DNA from 4 places in the Allobosea sp. 2KB_26 genome. Region 1 is predicted to be linked to each of the others. Evidence: riboswitches for the same ligand, from Rfam matches in the RefSeq annotation. Region 1 holds a riboswitch; each other region holds the start of a gene.
What was found. A riboswitch is a leader RNA that binds a small molecule or an ion and turns the genes downstream of it on or off. The one in region 1 is predicted to bind cobalamin.
Positions count from the first base shown of each region.

Region 1 (5,118 bases):
CCGAGGATGAGCGCCATGGCGTGTTCGGCAACGGCGCGCTCATTGCCCCCTTGCGCACTGGCGAGGCGAAGGCCCGCCGAGGCGAAGGCGGGCTTGTCGAACTGATCCGTGCCGGCGCTGATCGACTGGACGAAGCGCAGGCGCGGGCAGGCAGCGATCAGTTCGTTGCGCCAGAGACCGGAGACGACGAGGACATCGGCCTCGGGAGCACGTGCCCTAAGCTCGTCCAGGCCGCGGACCTCGAAACTTTTCGCCGCGCGCTTGCGCGTCGCGAACTCGGCACCGAGCTGGTAGGCGGCATGGGCGAAGCCGATCGTGAGTTCGCGCTCGTGAGGCCAGGACGTCATTCCGTTCTCCCCTTTGGTGACGGCTGGAGCTTAGTGGCGCGAGGCGGCGCCGTCCCGGGCGTCTTGCACTCACGCCCCATGTCGCTCAGGCAGGCGGGAAGGATGCCAGTGCATCCTTGAGCCGGGTCCATTCCGGCACGCCTGCCGGCAATCCGAAGCGCAGCCAGCCGACATTGTTCTGGAAGCGGCGGACATAGATGCCGTTGCGGCCGAGATGGGCAAAGAGCGCGACCGCGACGGGTGTCGCCAGCAGCCGAAACAGGGAGGTTCCGCCGACGACCTCGCCGCACGTTTCCAGCAGCGAGTCGAGCCGGCCAGCGTCCTGTGTGCGAGCGGCGGAGGTCGCCGCCAGCCAAGCTACATCACCGAGCGCCTGCGCCCCGAGATGAAGCGCGGGGCCGGCCACCGCCCATGGACCCAGCGCGTTGCGCAGGATCTCCGTCAGGCGTGGCTCGCCAATCGCGAAGCCGAGGCGCAGGCCCGCCAGACCATAAGTCTTGCCGAAGGAGCGCAGCACGATGGTCGCCGGAGGCAGCTCCGGGATCAAACTCGCCTCGGGCATGAAATCGATGAAAGCCTCGTCGATGACGAGCAATCCGCCACGGGTCGCCAGGCTTCGGGCAAGCGCGGCGAGCTGCTCCCTCCCGATCACCCGTCCATCGGGATTGTTCGGGTTGACCACCACGACCACGCCAGCGTCGCCGACATCGTCGAGCCTTTCGATCTCGTGGACGGCCCGGCCGGCCTTGCGCCAGGCGAGCGCATGCTCCGCATAGGTCGGGCCCAGCACGGCCACCGCTCCCGCGCTTGCAAGCCGCGGCAACAGCTCGATCAGGATCTGGGTGCCAGGCGCCGCGACGATGCCGGCCGCTGCGGATACGCGATAAGCCTGACGCGCGGCAGCAAGCAGTGCCGCCTCGTCCCGCGCTCCCGGCAGACGCTGCCAGAGGCTTAACGGCAGCTCAGGAACCGGATAGGGGATTGGATTGATCCCGGTCGAAAGATCGATCCATGGCTCGGGCGCCTCCGGGAACAGCGCCTTCGCCTGTGCCAGATCGCCGCCATGCCAGACCTTGCCCGCCGCCTCAGTCATTCCCGCCCCGCATGAGCCTGTCCGATTCCCTGCCGCTCCTCGCCGCCGCGCTGATCATCGAAGCGGGATTCGGCTACCCCCAGGGCTTGTATGCGCTGATCGGCCATCCCGTCACCTGGATCGGTGCGCTGATTTCCCGCCTCGATCGGACGCTCAATCGCGAGAGCGACTCGTTCACCATGCGCAAGGCGGCCGGCGGCCTCGCCCTCGCGCTATTGCTTGCCGTCGTCTTCATCGTCTCATGGGGGCTGACCCTGCTCTGTCGCGGCCTCGGCCCGCTTGGCTGGCTGCCGCTCGCACTGCTCGCCTCCAGCCTGATCGCACAGCGCAGCCTGCACGACCATGTCGCACGCGTCGCCGAAGGGCTGGAGCGGGATGGCCTCGCCGGCGGTCGCGCGGCCGTTTCGATGATTGTCGGCCGCAACCCCGAAACTCTCGACGAGGCCGGGGTTTCCCGCGCCGCGATTGAAAGCCTTGCCGAGAATTTCTCGGACGGGATCGTCGCCCCTGCGCTCTGGCTCGCCGTCGGCGGCCTACCCGGCGGCGCGCTCTACAAGGCAATCAACACCGCCGATTCGATGATCGGCCACAAGACACCGCGCCACCTCGCCTTCGGCTGGGCGGCGGCGCGTCTCGACGACCTCGTCAACCTTCCGGCCTCTCGCCTCACCGCGCTGCTGCTGACCGCAGCCGCCGCACTCGACCGAACGTCAGACCCCAGCAATGCGTGGCGAGCTGTCCGACGCGACGCCCGCCATCATCGTTCGCCCAATGCCGGCTGGCCGGAAGCCGCGATGGCGGGTGCGCTCGGTCTCCGGCTGGCGGGCCCGCGCGTTTATGGCGATGTCAGGGTCGACGACGGCTGGATGGGGGATGGCCGGGCGGAAGCGGGCGCGGCGGATATCCGGCGGGCGCTCGCTCTTTATCGGAGGGCGTGTCTGCTCCTGTGGGGGCTCGCGATTACAGGCGCCTTCGCCGCGCTCGCCTTGTAGATCATCGGACCGGGCATCGCATCCGGACCGATGATCTCACCTTCTGTGTTTGCATCGGCTGTCCCGAAAGCCGCGATCCACTTTTCGGGCCGATGCTTGAGCCTCAGAACTCGATCCCGGCCTGTGCTTTCACGCCCGCTGCGAAGTGATGCTTCACCAGCGTCATCTCGGTGACGAGGTCGGCAACAGAGATCAACTCGGGCTTCGCATTGCGGCCGGTGACAACGATATGCAGATCAGGGCGCCGGTTCGCCAATGTCTCGACCACCTCCGCCAGCGGCAAATAGTCGTAGCGCAACGCGATGTTGAGCTCGTCGAGAACGAGCAGGCGTATCTCCGGATCGTCCATCAGCGCCTTCGCCTTGGCGAAAGCGCGCTCGGCGGCGGCGATATCGCGGGCCTTGTCCTGCGTCTCCCAGGTGAAGCCCTCGCCCATCGTGTGCCAGACGATGCGATCGCCAAAGGCGTCGAGCGCCTTGCGCTCACCGGTCGCCCAGGCGCCCTTGATGAACTGCACCACCCCGACGCGCCAGTCATGGCCGAGAGCCCGCAGGATCAGACCGAAAGCGGCGGTCGACTTGCCCTTGCCAGGCCCCGTATTGACGATCAGGAGCCCCTTTTCGATCGTCTTGGCGGCGACCTCGGCATCCTGCACCGCCTTCCGCTTTTCCATCTTGGCCTTGTGGCGGGCGGCCTCGTCAGCATCGATTGTCATCACAACTCCCTGCTCATTTCACCTGCATCGGCAGACCCGCGACCATGAAGATCACCCGGTCGGCCCGCGCCGCAAGCATCTGGTGCAACCGGCCCGCCTCGTCGCGGAACCGCCGGGCGAGCGCATTATCCGGCACGATGCCGAGCCCGACCTCGTTGGAGACCAGGACCACCGGGCCTCGTGCCGCGAGGCAGGCCTCGACCAGTTCGCGGCTCGCAGCCGCCACATCCTGCTCCGCCAGTATCACATTGGTCAGCCAGAGCGTCAGGCAGTCCACTAGGATGGGCTGCCCCGCGGGAACCGCGCGGATCGCCTGCGCCAGGGCCAGCGGCGCATCGATGGTCGTCCAGTCCTGCGACCGGCGGGCGCGGTGCTCGGCAATCCGGGCGCGCATCTCCTCGTCGTAGGCCTGCGCCGTGGCGAGATAGGTCCAGGGCGCCGACACCATCTCGATCAGGGCCTCGGCATGGCGGCTCTTGCCGGAGCGGGCGCCGCCCAGAACGAGGGTGAGAGGGGAAAGGATCGCTGCCACTGCCAAAATCTCAGCCCAGGGAAGATCAGCCTAAGGAATGGACATGCCGAGGGAAGCGAAGCAAGCCGGGATGGGCCAGAGGAGATCGCATCGCTTCACTGCGCTCGCAATCACGATCGCTGCATTGCACAGCACCGTGCAGATGGCTAATGATCATCCCTGACGGTGCCTCTGCAAGGAGGTGAAAAGGGAACGCGGTGCGATACCGCGGCTGCCCCCGCAACTGTAAGCGGCGAGTTTCGCGCCATCGGCCACTGGGATTGTCCCGGGAAGGCGGCGAGAGATCCGGACCCGCGAGCCAGGAGACCTGCCGTCAGCGAGTGATGCAATCCAGCGGGCTGCCGGCGGGGTGGCCAAGGAGACCGAGATGACGACGAATACGGCTTCGATCACCACCCAGGCCAGCGCCTCCGAGCGCGTCAAGGCTGCCGCAGCTGCCCTGGCACTCGGTGCAGCCCTGATCTTCACCGTCGGCTTCGCCCATTCGACCAGCGTACACAACGCGGCCCACGACACGCGCCACACCCTCGCCTTTCCCTGCCACTGAGGGAATCGCAACATGGTCAATCGTGTTCTCACGGTCAGTCTTCTGGCCGGGCTTATGGCTGGGCTATTGGTTGCAGCACTCCAGCATGTCACCACCACGCCGCTGATCCTCAAGGCGGAAACCTTCGAGACGGCGCTGCGGGCGGCCGAACTGCAGCACGCCAGCTTCACCGGCGATGCCAGGATCGTCCTAGCCCATGGCGGCCCTGACGCGGCAGACCACGCCGAGTGGAAGCCGCAGGACGGCTTGCAGCGCACGGCCTTCACCACCATCGTCACCATTGCGACCGCGATCGGTTTTGCCGCCCTGCTGCTCGGCGGCATGATCGCCGCAGGCGATGCCATCACCGAGCGGACCGCACTGATCTGGGCGGCGTGCGGGTTCCTGGCCTTCGGCCTCGTGCCCGCAACCGGGCTCGCACCCGAGCTGCCCGGCAGTGCGTCAGCCGAATTGCTTCACCGCCAGACCTGGTGGATCGCCACGGCGCTCGTCACTGCTGGCGGGCTCTGGGTCTTCCTTCGGGCAGAGGCCCCCTGGTTGCGGGCGCTTGCCGTGCTGGCGGTGCTCGTGCCGCATCTGATCGGCGCGCCACATCCCGCCGCTCCGGAGAGCAAGGTCCCAGCCGAAATCGCGGCGCATTTCGCCGCGCTCTCGCTCGCCCTCCAGGCCGCCCTCTGGCTCGCCACCGGCTTTGCCGTCGGTGTGCTCTGGCCCTGGGCAACGCGCCGTGCCGCCGCCCCGGCCAGGGCCTGACGCTGAGCGCGATCCCCCCGGGATCGCGCCGGGAGCAAGGAAGCGGCCCATGCCCGAAGGCAATGTCACCATTTTCGTCTGCGTCGCCTGCCGGCGTACGCGGGCGGACCTGCCGGAGGGGTACGATCAGCCCGGACTG
Region 1 covers NZ_JBFRHE010000010.1:220,431-225,548, forward strand. Annotated here, with positions in the region: gene AB4099_RS24190 (D-2-hydroxyacid dehydrogenase) at 1-347, opposite strand, end outside; gene cobD (threonine-phosphate decarboxylase CobD) at 433-1,440, opposite strand; gene cbiB (adenosylcobinamide-phosphate synthase CbiB) at 1,452-2,432, shown strand; gene cobO (cob(I)yrinic acid a,c-diamide adenosyltransferase) at 2,536-3,147, opposite strand; gene cobU (bifunctional adenosylcobinamide kinase/adenosylcobinamide-phosphate guanylyltransferase) at 3,161-3,685, opposite strand; cobalamin riboswitch at 3,826-4,008, shown strand; gene AB4099_RS24215 (CbtB domain-containing protein) at 4,047-4,226, shown strand; gene AB4099_RS24220 (CbtA family protein) at 4,239-4,979, shown strand; gene AB4099_RS24225 (DUF1636 family protein) at 5,029-5,118, shown strand, end outside.

Region 2 (5,118 bases), on a different contig from region 1:
GGCGTTGCGCGGGTCCTGGGAGAGCCAGGTGACTGAAGCGATGCGCTCGCGCTCGGCGAGCCGCAGCACCAATTCGTCCGTGCACATGTTGAGCGAGACGATACGGGATGGCTTTGCCGGGGTTTCAGCGGCCGGCAGGCCGCCAAAACCGAGCAAGAGGCCGAGCGCGAGGGCGCCGCCGGCCATCGCGCGGGCGGCCCAGCCCTTCACAGCGTTACCTTCAGGCCGCCATAGGCGCCCAGACCCGGTACCAGGAAGCCGACCGGGTTCTCGTAGCGCCTGTCCAGCAGGTTATCGATGCGGCCGAATACACTGAGCCTGTCCGTCGCCTTGTACTCGGCGGCGAGGTTGACGATGGCCGCGCCCGGCGCCCGCATGCGCGAGATCGAGAAGTCACGGTTTCCGTCGACGCGCTCACCCACATAGATCAGCGTCGCCGAAAGGGTGAGCTTGTCAACCGGGATCCAGCTCGCTGTCACGCTGGCCTTGTGACGGGGACGGCGCAGCAGTTCCTGTCGGGCGATGTCGTCCTTGGCGATGGTGAAGGTGTAGTCGGCCCGCACCTTGAACTGCGGCGAGATTTCGAGCGCGGCAAAGGCCTCGACGCCCTTGGTCGTGGCCTTGCCGATATTGGCATAGGAGTTCCGCGCCACGTTGGTGACGATCAGGTTCTCGATGTCGTTGTGGAAATAGGTGGCGCCGAACCGGACCTTGTCAGCGAGCAAGGGCTGCTCGAAGCCGAGATCCCAGCCGCGGCTTTCCTCCGGCTTCAGGTTGGGATTGCCGAAGAAGTTGAAGGCCGGTCGAGAATCGCTGAAGCGCTCGCTCAGGGTCGGGGCCTTGAACCCCGTGCCGTAGCTCGCCTTCAGCTTGGTTTCGGTCCCCGGCACGATATAGGCTGGCGCGAAGCGATAGGTCGTGTGGCCGCCAAAGGTCTCGTCATCGTCGTAGCGGATGTTCGAGACCATGAAGAGCCGGTCGCCGAAATTCGACTGCAGTTCGGCAAAGGCGCCCGTATTGCCGTTGGATGCCGTGAGCGCGCGGGTTTCCAGCCGCTCGCGCTCGTATTGCAGGCCCATCACGAGGGTCTGGCCCTTCATCAGCTCCAGGTCGCCGCGCCAGTCGACCTTGGTGCGTTCGCCGAGATTCTCCGTCGGCAGGCCGAGGATACCAATCGCATTCGGCGTGCGGCCGGTGCGGTCCTGATTGCTGTAGGACAGGCCGAAGCGATTGACGAAGCGCCCACCAAGCGGATCCCAGACGACCTCTCCGCGGGTGAAGGCCTGCTTGTAGTCCTGGCTGCTGCGGAAGCTGCTGGGCGTGCTCGGAAAGCCGGAATCGCCGGTGAAGAGCAGGTAGCCGTCAGTGTAGCGGCCGACCCAGTTCAGAGACAGCGTATCGGACAGCGCGACGCCGAACCGGGCCGAATAGGTCCAATTGTCGTAGGAATTCGGGTTGATGCGGCGCCCCGGCGGCACGAGCCCGGGAGGCGTCACCGGGGTCGAATCCGATTTGAAATGGGCGATGCTGAGGGCGTAGTTGAAGCGGTCATCGCCGCCGCTGAGGCCGACCGACTGGTTGAAGGTGCCGTATGAGCCGGCCTCGGCGCGGGCTGTCAGCTTCGGCGGACCCTCGCCACGCTTGGTGGTGATCGAGATGACGCCGCCCAGCGCGTTGGCGCCGTAGAGGCCGCTTTGCGGTCCGCGCAGCACTTCGATGCGCTCGATGTCGTCGGTCAGCAGCGAGCCGAAATCGAAGGAGCGGTTCGGGGTCGACGGGTCGTTGGCCTCGATGCCGTCGATTAATACCTTGACGTGGTTGGAGTTAGTGCCGCGGATGAAGACCGAGGTCAGCCCGCCCGGCCCGCCGGTCTGCACGATATTGAGGCCGGGAACGGCGGCGAGCGCCTGCGGCAGGGTCCGGCGCTGCTCGCGCTCGATGTCACCGGCAGTGATGACGGTCACGGAATTGGCGATCTCGCGCGCTGGCGTGGGTCGCGTCGTCGCGCTGACGACGATTTCGTCGAGGGCAATCGAGCCGGTGGCTGACTGGGCCGAGGCCTCTCTGGCGGGGAGGGAGCCGGCGGAGACAAGGAGCGGCAGGGTGATGAGCAGCCGGCTGCGCCGGGCAACCTTGGGAGGACGGATCACGATGGGACCTCGGGCGTTGACGTCTGTGGCACGTCACCGCGAACGCGAGGCCCCGTCCGCTGCCCTTAGCCAGCGTGCAGTTCAACAAGCGATCGAAACACCCCGTCCGAACGTGTTCGCGTGTGACCACGGCTGACGGCAGGTCTCCTGGCTCGCGGGTCGGTGCCTTGTCGCCGCCTTCCCAGGTCCGAGGGCCCCAGTGGCGTGTGGCGAAAGGCTCGCCGCTTACAGTTGCGGGGGCAGCCACGGCATTGAATGGCGAACCATCCGCACCGCGTTCCCTTTTGATCCCCTAAGGGAACCGTCGCTGGCGAGGTAAGGCCGGAATGGCCGCTGCGTCAATGATCGTTGGTGCGGGTGTCCCCAGGCGAACGCAGGTCGTCATCCCTCAAAATGCGCCAGCTCGGTCCCTCGAGATCGCTGAACTGGCCGGTGCGCATGCACCAGAAGAAGGCCGCCAACCCCAGCAGTCCGAGACCGAGCGCCAGGGGGAACAGGATCACCAGGATATTCATGCCGCCACTCCCGTATTCTGCCGCGGCAGGCCGCGTCCCGCGCGCAGCGCGTTGAGCGTGACCACCAGTGACGAGCCCGACATCGCGACGGCTGCGACGAGCGGCGTCGCGAAGCCCGCGACGGCAATCGGCACCGCGACGGCATTGTACAGCACCGCAAACCAGAGGTTTTCCAGCATGAGGTTGCGCGCCCTGCGGGCGATGCGCAGGCTGTCTGCGACCGGCATCAGGCTGTCGCCGATGAAGACGATGTCGGCCGAAGCCTGCGCCAGGTCGGTCGCGCTGATCGGCGAGATCGAGACATGGGCCTTGGCAAGCGCCGGAGCGTCGTTGAGCCCGTCGCCGATCATCAGCGCCTTGCGCCCCTTGGCGCTGAGTCGGTCGAGCGCCTTGAGCTTCTCGTCGGGACGCAGGCCGGCTTCCGCCTTCGTGATGCCGAGGGCCGAGGCGACCGGCGCGACAGCTTCGCTTCGGTCGCCGGAGAGAATGCGGATCTCGAGGCCGAGGCCGCGCAGCGCGGCGATACAGTCGCGCGCCTCCGGCCGGATCTTCTGATCGACCGCGAAGACGGCGCATTCATTGCCATGGCGCCAGGCGATCAGGGAGGCTGCGGGATGGCGCGCGGCGACGATGGCGGCTTCGGCCCCGGCCTCGCAATAGGTGACGCTGCCGAGACGGGTCTCGATCCCATCCACGATCGCGCTCAGGCCTGCGCCGTGATTCTCGCTGACATCGCTCGCAGGAGCAGGATGGCCGGCGGCACGGGCGATGGCGCGGGCGAGGGGGTGGCGGCTCGCGGCCGCCAGCCTGCCCGCCGCCTGCAAGGTTGCGGCATCGATCTCGGCGCCATTGACCAGATCGGGATCCGGCAGCGTGAGGGTGCCGGTCTTGTCGAAGACAGCGACATCGGCTTCGGCCAGGCGCTCCAGCGCGTCGCCCTGCTTCAGCATGACCTTGCGCCTGAACAGGGCAGAGGCGGCAACGACCTGCACAGCCGGAATCGCCAGCCCCAGCGCGCAGGGGCAGGTGATGATCAGGACGGTGATGGCGATGATCAGTGCTTCGGGCCAGGGCAGACCGAAGGCCATCCAGCCCAGCAGGGTCGCGAGCGCCGTGGCGTGGACGAGAGGGGCGTAGAGCCTAGCCGCCCGATCCGAAAGCTTGACATAGCGCGAGCGGCTTTCGACCGCGCGCGCCATCAGGGCATCGATCTCGTCGAGCAGGGTGCCACTGGCTGCGGCCTCGACCTTGACGGTCAGGGCCCCGGAGAGGTTCACGGTACCGGCATAGACCTGCGCGCCGGCCATGACGGCATGCGGCAGGGTTTCACCGGTGACGAGGCTCTGGTCGATCTCGGAGGAGCCGGTCTCGATGATGCCATCGACACTGACGCGCTCGCCCGGCTGGATCAGGACGCGGTCGCCGGGCACGATGGCCGCGATCGGCGTCACCATCGCCTCGCCATTCGGCAGTAGCCGGGTCGCGGTTTCCGCCTTCAACGCAGCAAGATTGCCAGCGAGGTCGCGCGTGCGGCGGCGCATCAGCTGGTCGAGATAGCGCCCGATCAGCAGGAAGAAGATCAGCATCACCGCGCCGTCGAAATAGGCATGCTCGGCGTGGTTCCAGGTCACCACCACCGACATGCCGAGCGCGAGCACGATGCCGAGCGTGATCGGCACGTCCATGTTGACGGCGCCGGCTCGCAGAGCCCGGAGCGCACTCTCGAAGAAGGGGCGGCCGGCATAGGCGGCGGTCGGCAGGGCAATCAGCGCCGAGAGCCAGTGAAAGAAGTCGCGCGTGACCGGATTGATGTCGCTGCTATTGCCCGACCAGACCGAGACGGAGAGCAGCATGATGTTCATCGAGGCGAAGCCGGCGACGCCGAGATAGCGCAGCAGCCGCCTTTCCTCGCTTGTGTCGTCATCACGTCCGGAGGCGGGCAGGAAGGGGTAGGCCTTGAAGCCAAGCCGGGAGAGGCGCTCGATCACGGCCTCTGGGCGCAGTGCGCCCTCCGTCCATTCCACCGTGACGCGCTTCAGCGCGAGATTGACCCGGGCGCTGAGGATACCGGTCTCATGGGCAAGGCCGTTCTCGATCGCGTGCATGCAGCCGGCGCAGCGGATGTTCTCCACCGCGAGTTCCATGCCCGCGACCCCGCTTTCGCGATGGCGGACGAAGACGGAGAGATCCTGCTGCGCGGCCACGCGATTCACTCCTTCAGCATGATGCGGCTGCGAGAGGAGAAGGTCGGGTCCCCATCGCGCTTCGCCTCGACCACCAGGGTCCAGGCGCCGGCATGCAGTTCCGGCACCGTCGCGCCATAGTGGCCCGGGGCTGTTTCGGTCAGCGTCATGCTGCGGTCCTGCTGCCGCGTCGCCGGGTGCTGGAGCTTCGCCTCGACTGCGAGCCCTGTCACGGCTGCGCCCGCCTTGTCCTTCAGCGAGAGCGAAACG
Region 2 covers NZ_JBFRHE010000007.1:213,978-219,095, forward strand. Annotated here, with positions in the region: gene AB4099_RS20075 (ABC transporter substrate-binding protein) at 1-210, opposite strand, end outside; gene AB4099_RS20080 (TonB-dependent receptor plug domain-containing protein) at 207-2,150, opposite strand; cobalamin riboswitch at 2,271-2,471, opposite strand; gene ccoS (cbb3-type cytochrome oxidase assembly protein CcoS) at 2,489-2,665, opposite strand; gene AB4099_RS20090 (heavy metal translocating P-type ATPase) at 2,662-4,869, opposite strand; gene AB4099_RS20095 (FixH family protein) at 4,875-5,118, opposite strand, start outside.
Region 2: it holds a riboswitch for cobalamin, as region 1 does, so the genes downstream of both, AB4099_RS20080 (TonB-dependent receptor plug domain-containing protein) here and AB4099_RS24215 (CbtB domain-containing protein) in region 1, are expected to answer to the same signal.

Region 3 (5,118 bases), on a different contig from region 1:
CAATGGCGAGGCCGGCTTGCCGAGCCGCCGCACGGGCGACCGCCAGCATGTTCGCAGACCCGTCGCAGGCGCGGACGCGATGCCCCAGCGACGCGGCAAGGAGGGCGCAAGCGCCCGTCCCCGTCCCGAGATCGACAATGTCCTTGGGGCCATCCGCCTCGAAGGCGGCCTCAAGCACGGCTCGCCAGAGGTCGCGCTGGGCGACATGCGAGGCAGCACCATCAAATTTGGGGGCACGGGCGTTCCAGTAGTCGGTGACACCGGCCCCAACGCTTCGCTGCATCGTCATGGCTTTTCCGCCTCAAAAGGGTTCGATCAGATACTCGATGTGCCTTCGGCCCGATGCGGCGCGGCGGATGGAGACCGCGACACCGAAGACATGCTGGATCAGCGGTTCGGTCATCACGGTTTCCGGCGTCCCGGCATCGACCAGCTTGCCCTCATGCAGCACGGCGATCTCGTCGCAGAAAAGCGAGGCCAGGTTGAGATCGTGCAACGCCATGATGCAGGTGATGCCCAGGCGCCTGATCAGTGTCAGGATCGATAGCTGATGCTGGATATCGAGATGGTTGGTCGGCTCGTCGAGGATGAGTTCACTCGGCATTTGTGCCAATGCGCGCGCGATGTGGACGCGCTGGCGCTCTCCGCCCGATAGAGTGTGCCAGAACTGGTCATGCCGATCGGCCATATCGACGCGCGCCAGCGCGGCCTCGACCGCGTCTTCGTCGGTCCTTGTCCAGGAGGCGAGTGCGCCGCGATGCGGGGTCCGTCCGAGTCTGACGACGTCGCACACGGAGAGCTGGATCTCGGTCGTCGCCTGCTGCTCGACAAAGGCCAGGCGCCGGGCGAGTTCGTGCCGCGGCAAGGTGCCGATTTCACAGTCATCGAGTGTCACCACGCCGCTGGCGACCTTGCGCAGGCGGCAGAGCAGCCGCAACAGGCTCGACTTCCCCGAGCCGTTGGGGCCGATGAGACCGAGAATCTTTCCGGGTTTGGCGTGCAGCGTCACGCCGTCCACGATCATGCGCCCACCGGCGCTCCAACGGACGTCACGCGCAGCCAGCGTCATGCCGGCCGCCTTGCACGATAGAGTATGAAGGCGAAAGCCGGGGCCCCGAACAGCGCCGTCACGACGCCAATCGGCAGAATCTGCTGCGGCACCAGCGTCCGCGACAGAATGTCGGCAAGAATCATGAAGATTGCACCGATGATCAGGCATGCCGGGAGTAGCCGGGCATGGGCTGGGCCCGTCAGGAAGCGCGCGGCGTGAGGTATGACAAGACCGACGAATCCGATCGTGCCGACGATGCTGACCATGGTCGCGGTCATGACGGCCGTGGTCGCGAATAGCACGATGCGCACGCGGGTCACCGCCACGCCCAATGCGGCGGCGGCATCCGCCCCGAAGGCGAACGCATCGAGCGCCTTCGTATGAAAGATGCAGACGGCGAAGCCCGCGAAGGCCACTGGCGTGGCGAGCCAGACATCGGGCCAGCGCACGCCTCCGAAATTGCCGAGAAGCCAGAACATCACGCCGCGGGCCTGTTCGGCACTGGCCAGCGTGGTGACGATCGTCGCGGTCGCCGCATTGAACAGCTGCGATCCGGCGACGCCTGCGAGAATCACGCGGTCGGTCGCGCCGCCGGACCCGGCGGCGAGCAAGGCCACGATGACAAGTGCAGCAATGGCGCCGAGGAAGGCTCCACCGGATATGCTGAGTGCAGCGCCGCCGAAGCCCAGGATCATCACCGCGACCGCACCCGTCGAGGCTCCGGCCGAGATACCAAGGATATAGGGTTCTGCGAGAGGATTACGCAGGAGCGCCTGCAGGATCGCGCCCGAAAGCGCGAGCGCTCCTCCGCAGAGGGCCGCCACCACAGCCCGGCTCAAGCGGTAGTCAAAGATGACGCCCTGCTGGATCGCGCTCACGGGGTAGTCGAGATCGAACAACCCGTTGCCCAGGGCTTTGAAGACCGTGGCAAGCGGGATCGACATCTCTCCGATCGTCACGGCGAGTGCGATCGCGAGTATCAGCAGGACGAAGGCGAGGAGCGCTACTGCGCCCCTCGCCGACCAGTTGGGCCGAACCACTCCATGGCTCACTTGGTGAGGCCGAAGCTCTTGATGCCGTTGGCCAGCGCCTCGATGCCGTCGATCGTATCAAGCCCGGCCCTGGTCGCGCCGACATCCATGATCACGATCCGCTGCTGCCGGCTGGCGTCGAGCTTGCTCGCAACCGCGTCGGTCTTGAGGAAGTCGAGCTTGAGATTGATGTCGTCTGCCGGGAAACGCCGGCGATCCATCTTGACCACGACGATGACGGCAGGGTTGGTGGAAGCGACGGTCTCCCAACCGACCAGCGGCCATTCCTCGTTGGTGGTGATGACGTTCCGGGCGCCGAGCTTCGACAGGATATAGGCAGGCACGCCATTCTTGCCGGCCAGGAAGGCGTCCCCCTTGATGTCCTTGCTGGAGAACCAGACGACGACAGGAACATCCTGCGGCTTGATCCCGGCAACAGAAGCGACCGCCTTGTCCTCGCGCGCCTTCAATTCAGCGACCAGCGCCTCGGCGCGATCGGAGACATCGAAGATCTGCCCGAACTCGCGAATATTGCGATAGACGAGTTCCATCGTGAACATCTGCGTGCGGACGCCGTCGCCCGGCCCGGAATTGTCCTTGCCGACGCAATCGGTGGGGGAAACGTAGGTCGGCACTTTCAGCTTCGCAAACTGGTCGCGCTTGCCGACGATACCGTTGGGGCCGATATGCCATTCGAACATCGCAGTCACGAGGTCCGGCTCCTGGGCGACGACAGCCTCGAAACTCGGATCGTTGTCGGCAAGCCGCTTCACCTTGGCGTTGACCGCCTCATAGGGCTTCGCGACAGGGCTGAACCACACGGCTGTGCCCACGACCTTGTCGCCGAGCCCGAGCGCGTAGAGGATCTCGGTCTGCGTCTGTCCGACAGCCACGACGCGCTTTGGCGCCTGGTTGAACGTTATCGTCTCCCGGCAATTCTCCAGCGTCAGCGGATACTGCGTCGGTGCGGCCAAGGCCGCTCCCGACATCGACATGCCGATGGCTGCGACGAACGAAAGGCAAGAAAGGCGTGCAGCGCTGCGCATTGAAATCTCCGATAGCGTCGAGCGGCCGCATGCGTCGCGAAGCTCGTGGGCCTCGCACGGTCGATCTTGAAATGTAACAGTATTACAATTTTGATAGGCCGCTCGATACGTCTGCGTCAAGCGCTCTGCCACGACTGCGATGGCGTGGTTCAGCATCATGGACATGGAATTCATCGCTCCCCGAGATGACGAGCCGGGAGCTTGAGCGGATCGGTTCGGGGGTGCCGGTCTACGACCTGCCGCCGACGCAAATCCCCCCGGACACCCCGCCCGAAAGACGCTTCTGCGATCAGGGCAGGTCTCCTGGCTCGCGGGTCAGCGCTGGCTTCGCCCGGCCTTCCCGGCGTTGAGAGCGCCAGTGGACGATGGGAGAAGAGCTCGCCGCTTACAGTTGCGGGGGCAGCCTCGGATTCGGCGCAGGGCGCCTCACCGAATTCCCTCTTAGCTTCGGGCCTGAGCCCGAAGAACCTTGATCGCGGCCGACCATAGAGGGGCCCAACGCGGCGTCAAGCCGCAGGCACCGACCACACCGCTTGCTGATGGAGCCCTGCAGTGAGGCGGCCCCATCCTTCTCGGCTCACTCCCAGCTCAGGGCGCCGCCGTTCTGGTATTCGATGACGCGGGTCTCGAAGAAGTTCTTCTCCTTCTTCAGGTCCATCGCCTCGCTCATCCAGGGAAACGGGTTTTCCGTTTCCGCGAAGACGGGGCTGAGGCCGAGTTGCGCACAACGGCGGTTGGCGATGAAATGCATGTACTGCTCGCAGAGCGCGGCATTGAGGCCGAGGAAACCGCGCGGCATGGTGTCCCGGCCATAGGCGGCCTCAAGTTCGGCAGCGTTGCGAATCATGCCGCGCAACTCGTCCTGGAAGGCCCTGGTCCAGAGATGCGGGTTCTCGATCTTGATCTGGTTGATCACGTCGATGCCGAAATTCAGGTGAATGCTCTCGTCGCGCAGGATGTACTGGTACTGCTCGGCGATGCCGACCATCTTGTTGCGCCGGCCGAGCGACAGGATCTGGGCAAAGCCGGTGTAGAACCACATGCCTTCGAAGATCACGTAGAAGGCGACGAGGTCGCGCAGGAAGGCCTGATCGGCCTCGGGCGTGCCGGTCTCGAAATCGGGGTCGTCGAGATGCTGGGTATGCTTCAGCGCCCAGGCCGCCTTGTCGGTGATCGAGGGCACCTCGCGATACATGTTGAAGAGCTCACCCTCGTCGAGGCCGAGGCTTTCGACGATGTACTGGAAGGTGTGGGTGTGCACCGCCTCCTCGAAAGCCTGGCGCAGCAGGTATTGCCGGCATTCCGGATTGGTGAGATGGCGGTAGATCGCGAGCACAATGTTGTTGGCGACGAGGCTTTCGGACGCCGCGAAGAAGCCGAGATTGCGCTTGATCGCGCGACGCTCGTCCTCGGTCAGCCCGTCCTTCGATTTCCACAGGGCGATATCGGCCTGCATCGAGACCTCTGTCGGCATCCAATGGTTGTTGCAGCCGGCGAGGTACTTCTCCCAGGCCCATTTGTACTTGAGCGGCAACAACTGGTTCACGTCGGCGCGGCAGTTGATCATTCGCTTCTCGTCGACGCTGACGCGCCCGCCGGAGCGATCGATCTCGCCGAGGCCGGTGGCGTCGGCTTGGGCTCCGCCGGGGGCGGCCGGATTGGGATCGAGGGCGGCGGCAGGCTTGCTGTCTGACCAGTCGAGCATGATGAATATCCAATCGGGTCTGAATGTCGCGGCCGGGTTTGCCCCGGCCGTCCGTATCGTTCGCTATCGGGCAGGGCCGGGCGTCCATGCGCGCCGCGAAGGCGAGCATGGACGCTGCCGCTGCCTCACTGGCAGGCTTCGCAGGTCGGATCGTCGATCGAGCAGGCGTTCGGCACGGCCATGCCATTGTCGAGCGGGATGTCGACAAGGATCGGCTTGGCCGTGGCGGGGACCATTGCCGACACCGCGTTGAGCTTGCCGTCGGTGCCCTTCAACGTCGACTTT
Region 3 covers NZ_JBFRHE010000006.1:224,794-229,911, forward strand. Annotated here, with positions in the region: gene AB4099_RS18450 (class I SAM-dependent methyltransferase) at 1-289, opposite strand, end outside; gene AB4099_RS18455 (ABC transporter ATP-binding protein) at 302-1,069, opposite strand; gene AB4099_RS18460 (FecCD family ABC transporter permease) at 1,066-2,091, opposite strand; gene AB4099_RS18465 (ABC transporter substrate-binding protein) at 2,100-3,128, opposite strand; cobalamin riboswitch at 3,405-3,615, opposite strand; gene AB4099_RS18470 (ribonucleotide-diphosphate reductase subunit beta) at 3,706-4,833, opposite strand; gene AB4099_RS18475 (ribonucleoside-diphosphate reductase subunit alpha) at 4,959-5,118, opposite strand, start outside.
Region 3: it holds a riboswitch for cobalamin, as region 1 does, so the genes downstream of both, AB4099_RS18465 (ABC transporter substrate-binding protein) here and AB4099_RS24215 (CbtB domain-containing protein) in region 1, are expected to answer to the same signal.

Region 4 (5,118 bases), on a different contig from region 1:
CGGCCTGCTCAGGTCTCAGACGGGTGGTGCGCGGGGATTGGCGGGCGATCGGCCGGCGACAAAGCCATGGGGCGCGTCGAGACGCCGGATGAAGGCGTTCCGGTCGACGATCCGGTAGACAACGGGCAGGTAGCCGATGGCTGACGGCACATCCGCGTGAGTGGAATGAGAGCAGCCGAGCGCGCAACCGCTCATCAGATCATGCTGCGCCGTGCCGCGGTCGGTCGTGTCTCCCGGTGAAGCGGCACTCGGCGAACAAAGCGTTATGGCCAAAGTGCGATCGAAAGCGATGCTCGCAGCATTGGCACCGGACGCGAGCCCCGTCAGAACCACCTGGAGCACGAGCAGATAGGCCACGGCGACCGCGACCCAACGGCTCGTTTCTGCTCTCTGGCGCCACGCGGACAAGGGCTGCCCTCCTGACGTTTGGATAGCACCACTATTGGCCGCGTCAATTGCCGAGGCGCAAACGAGCGTCGGGCTTCTCACGTAGGACAGTACGGAATGGAGCTGCATGTGCGGTACCCCCGGCGAGATACCCGCTCCGCCGAGAAGCTTCGAGAGGCGAAGCCGGCTTGACGGCGACGTCGCGGCGGCATCCTGCGCCGCCGCGACGAGCCTCAGGCGCTCAGCGAGCGGCCACCCGGACGTGCCGCGCGGCTTCAACCATGTTGACGAGGGCAGGCCTGACCTCCTCCCATTTGCGGGTCTTCAGGCCGCAATCGGGGTTGATCCAGAGCTGCTCGTCTGCGAGCCGGAGACGAGCGAGCTTCATCAGGCTCGTCATCTCGCCCACCTCGGGCACCCGCGGCGAGTGGATGTCATAGACGCCGGGACCGATCTCGTTGGGGTAGCGGTAGGTCTTGAAGGCGTCGAGCAGCTCCATCTTCGAGCGCGAGGTCTCGATCGAGATCACGTCGGCGTCCATCGCGGCGATTGCGTCGATGATGTCGTTGAACTCCGAGTAACACATATGGGTGTGCACCTGGGTTGCGTCGGCGACGCCTGCGGCACAGAGCCTGAAGCTGCCGACCGCCCAGTCGAGATAGCTCTTCCACTCGCCCTTGCGCAGCGGCAGCCCCTCGCGCAGCGCCGCCTCGTCGATCTGGATCATCGCAGCACCGGCCGTCTCAAGGTCGACGACCTCGTCGCGGATCGCGAGCGCGATCTGGCGGCAGGAGGCGCTGCGCGGGATGTCATCACGGACGAAGGACCAGTTCAGGATCGTCACCGGCCCGGTCAGCATGCCCTTCATCGGCTTCGAGGTCAGCGACTGCGAATAGGTCCACCAGCCGACGGTCATCGGCTTCGGCCGCGAGACATCGCCGAACAGGATCGGCGGACGCACACAGCGCGAGCCATAGCTCTGGACCCAGCCGTGTTTGGTGAAGGCGAAGCCGGCGAGCTGCTCGCCAAAATACTGCACCATGTCGTTGCGCTCGAACTCGCCATGGACGAGCACGTCGAGGCCGATCTCCTCCTGCCAGCGTACCGTGCGCTCAGTTTCCTCGCGCAGGAACTGCTCATAGTCGGCATCGCTGATCAGGCCCTTGGCATGAGCCGAGCGGGCCTTGCGGACCTCTGTGGTCTGCGGGAAGGAGCCGATCGTCGTCGTCGGGAAGACCGGCAGATTGAAGCGCTCGCGCTGCAATCTCGCGCGTGCGGCGAAGGGGCTCTGGCGGTCCGTCATGCTGGGCGTCACTGCCGCGACACGCGCTGCGACAGCGGAATCGTGGACCTTCGGCGAGGCCCTTCGGGCCGCCGCTGCGGCCGCTGAGGCGTCCAGCGGCTCCCTGACGCTGTCACGGCCACCGGCAAGGGCTTTGCCCAGCACCGAGAGCTCGCCCATCTTCTGCACGGAGAAGGCGAGCCAGCTCTTCAGGTCGACATCGAGATCGGTTTCGAGATCGAGATCGATCGGTGTGTGCAGCAGCGAGCAGGACGGCGCGATCTGGACATGGTCGGTACCGCGCTTGGCCACAACCGGCTCGAGCCGGTCGAGCAGCGCCGGCAGGTTGGCACGCCAGATGTTGCGGCCATCGATCATGCCGAGCGACAGAACGAGCCCATGCGGCGCCTTGGCGAGCACCCCCTCGAGCTGTGAGGGTGCGCGCACGAGGTCGAGATGGAGGCCGGCGACCGGCAGCGCGACCGCCGTGTCGAGATTGTCGCCGAGACCACCGAAATAGGTCGTCAGCATGACCTTCAGCTGCGGCAAGGCATGGGCGATGGTGGCATAGGTCCGGCGCAGGGCGTCGCGGGCGGCCTCGTCGAGATCGAGCACCAGACAAGGCTCGTCGATCTGGACCCATTCAGCGCCGTTGGCGGAAAGGCGGCGCAGCACATCGATATAGACCGGCAGCAACTCGCCGAGCAGCGAGAGCGGATCGAGGCTGGCGTCCTTGCTCTTGCCGAGCTTCAAAAAGGTGACCGGCCCAAGCAGAACGGGGCGGGTGTCGTAGCCGAGTGACTTGGCTTCACGATACTCGTCGACCGCCTTGAGCGAGGACAGTGCGAAGCGCTGTCCAGTCGCGAATTCCGGCACCATGTAGTGGTAGTTGGTGTCGAACCACTTGGTCATTTCCTGCGCAGGGGCGCCGTGGGAATGCTCGTGGTCGTGGTGGGCATGGCCGCAGGAGGTGTGCGGCTCGGTCTCGCCTTGCGCGCCTCGCGCCATGGCGAAATAGGTTGGCAGCCCGACCGGACCACCCTTCCAGCCATAGATCTCGGGAATCGCGCCGACCATCACGCTGGTGTCCAGCACCTGATCGTAGAACGAGAAGTCGTTCGACGGGATGACGGTGACGCCGCGTGCCTTCTGGCGGGCCCAGTTGGCGGCGCGCAGGGCGGCGGCGGTGTCGAGCAGGTCCTTTTCGGTCGACTTGCCCGACCAATAGCTTTCGAGAGCGAGCTTGAGTTCGCGACGCGGACCAATGCGCGGCGTCCCAAGGGTCGCGACAGGAAGTGAAGATGACATAGGCTTACCCCAAAAGTTGGGAGCAAAGGCCAAAGCGGACGCGTCCGGGATTCCGCCGGCGAAGAGCCTGCGCAATCGCAAAGCGCTCCACCGGGACACCCCGCCCGAGGACGTTCAGTTCGTCGAGGCAGGTCTCCTGGCTCACGGGTCATCGCTGCTGTCCGGCCTTCCCGAGACCTTGCCGGCCTCAGTGACACATCTTGGACAGCGGCTCACCGCTTACAGTTGCGGGGGCAGCGCCGGCCTTGCCCAGGTCAATAGCGACCTCGACGCACCGGCTTCCCTCTTAGCTCCGGGCAAACAGACCCGGAGAACCACGACAGCCCAACCTAGGTCCAAATGCTCGCCGCAGTCAATGGAAATATAAAGACATCTTTATGTCTCCATGTCGCTATCTGTGTCGACTGGCCCTGCTACGACTGCGGGATGTTCCATGGTTGCGCGCAGACGATGCGGGGCAAGAAGTTCCCGCGCGGCTGCTAAAGTAGAATAATTAGAATCTATATCTATTACAGATTGCAAATGTAGTTCGCGCGACAAAAGCGCATCAGAAAGCACTGTGTTAAATTTACAATTGCGAATCCTAGTACCGGCGGACTACATCCACCCGCAAATGGACTGGGGTCTTCCAATGAAGAACAAATCAAAACTATATTTTTCAGCCGCATTCCTTTTTACAATCCTTCAAAGCACGATTTGTTACTCTCAAGCGATCGCGGATGGCGGCAGTGCGTCACCGGCGTTCACGCTCGACCAGATTACGGTCACGGCGACACGTGGTGAGAAGCAGGCTCTCGATGTTCCCGGCGTCGTGAACGTTATCTCACGGCAGGAACTCGACGAGCGCATGACGCGCGACATGCAGGACCTCGTGCGCTATCAGCCCGGCGTCAGCGTCAACCGCCTGACCAGCGGCACCGACCCGTTCAGCAACCTCGATGGCTTCACGATCCGCGGGGTCGGCGGAAACCGCGTCCAGATGCAGGTCGATGGATCGCGGGTGATCGAACGCATCACCGATGGCAATCGCAACTTCGTCGAGATGCCCTTCCTGAAGAGTGTCGAGATCGTGCGTGGCCCGGGCTCCGTGCTCTGGGGCGCCGATGCTCTGGGCGGCATCGTCGCCTACCGTACGCTCGATCCCCAGGACCTGCTGAAAGGCAAGGACAAGCCGTATGCCGTACGTCTCGATGCCGGGTATGATAGTTTCGACCGCTCCTTCACCAAGACCGGCATCGCAGCCTTCAGGCTCACCCCTGCCCTCGAAGCCATTGTCGGCCTGAGCCAGAAGACGGCGGAGGAGGCCAAACTCAGCCGTGCCCGGGCCGATGGCGGCCGCTGGGGCTGCCCCGTGCCGAGCCTGCGCTATCTCGGCTGCGACACGCTGAACCCGCTCGACAGCACGGTTTGGAACGCCTTCGGCAAGATCGTCTTCTCGCCGACGACAGACCATACGTTCAAGCTGACCGGCGAGTATTTCGATAACAGCTCAAAGGTAAACCAGCTATGGGACTACAATGTCCTCGCGTCTGGCCTCCGCAACGGACCCTATATCCGAGACGAAGTGAAGTCGCGCCAGCGCATCGCCTTCGAGCATCAATGGGATGTCGGCGCGAGCTTCCTCGACTCGATCCGCTGGCAGGCATCGTTCTCGCCGCAGAAGCGTGAGGTCACCAATAATCGCTACCAGACGCAGACCAACAACCAGCAGCGTTTCACCCGCGGCTTCCTCGACTACTCCGAGCAATTCTCCCAGCTCGATATCCAGGCCAAGTCGAGCTTCGCACTCGGCTCGAGCTTCCACAGGCTGACCTACGGTTTCCAGGGCGACATCACCAAGACCGATTATGAGCGTCGCGACGACGTCCGGAACATGTCGACGGGCGTCACCACCACGACGATCGCAGGCGGCTTCAACTTCGCCAACGCGACGACCACGCGCTATGATTTCTATCTGCAAGACGAAATCGAGTTGCTGAACGGTCGCTGGACGATCACGCCGGGCGTCCGCCATGCCAATTACAACATCGATCCGAGCATTGGACCGGGCTACGTCATCGTGCCGGGCAAGGCGCCGCGCGAGATCGAGTCGCACAAGCTGATCCCGCAGGTCGGCACGATCTTCAAGCTCGACGAGACCT
Region 4 covers NZ_JBFRHE010000006.1:245,266-250,383, reverse strand. Annotated here, with positions in the region: gene AB4099_RS18530 (hypothetical protein) at 16-408, opposite strand; gene metE (5-methyltetrahydropteroyltriglutamate--homocysteine S-methyltransferase) at 629-2,977, opposite strand; cobalamin riboswitch at 3,087-3,311, opposite strand; gene AB4099_RS18520 (TonB-dependent hemoglobin/transferrin/lactoferrin family receptor) at 3,591-5,118, shown strand, end outside.
Region 4: it holds a riboswitch for cobalamin, as region 1 does, so the genes downstream of both, metE (5-methyltetrahydropteroyltriglutamate--homocysteine S-methyltransferase) here and AB4099_RS24215 (CbtB domain-containing protein) in region 1, are expected to answer to the same signal.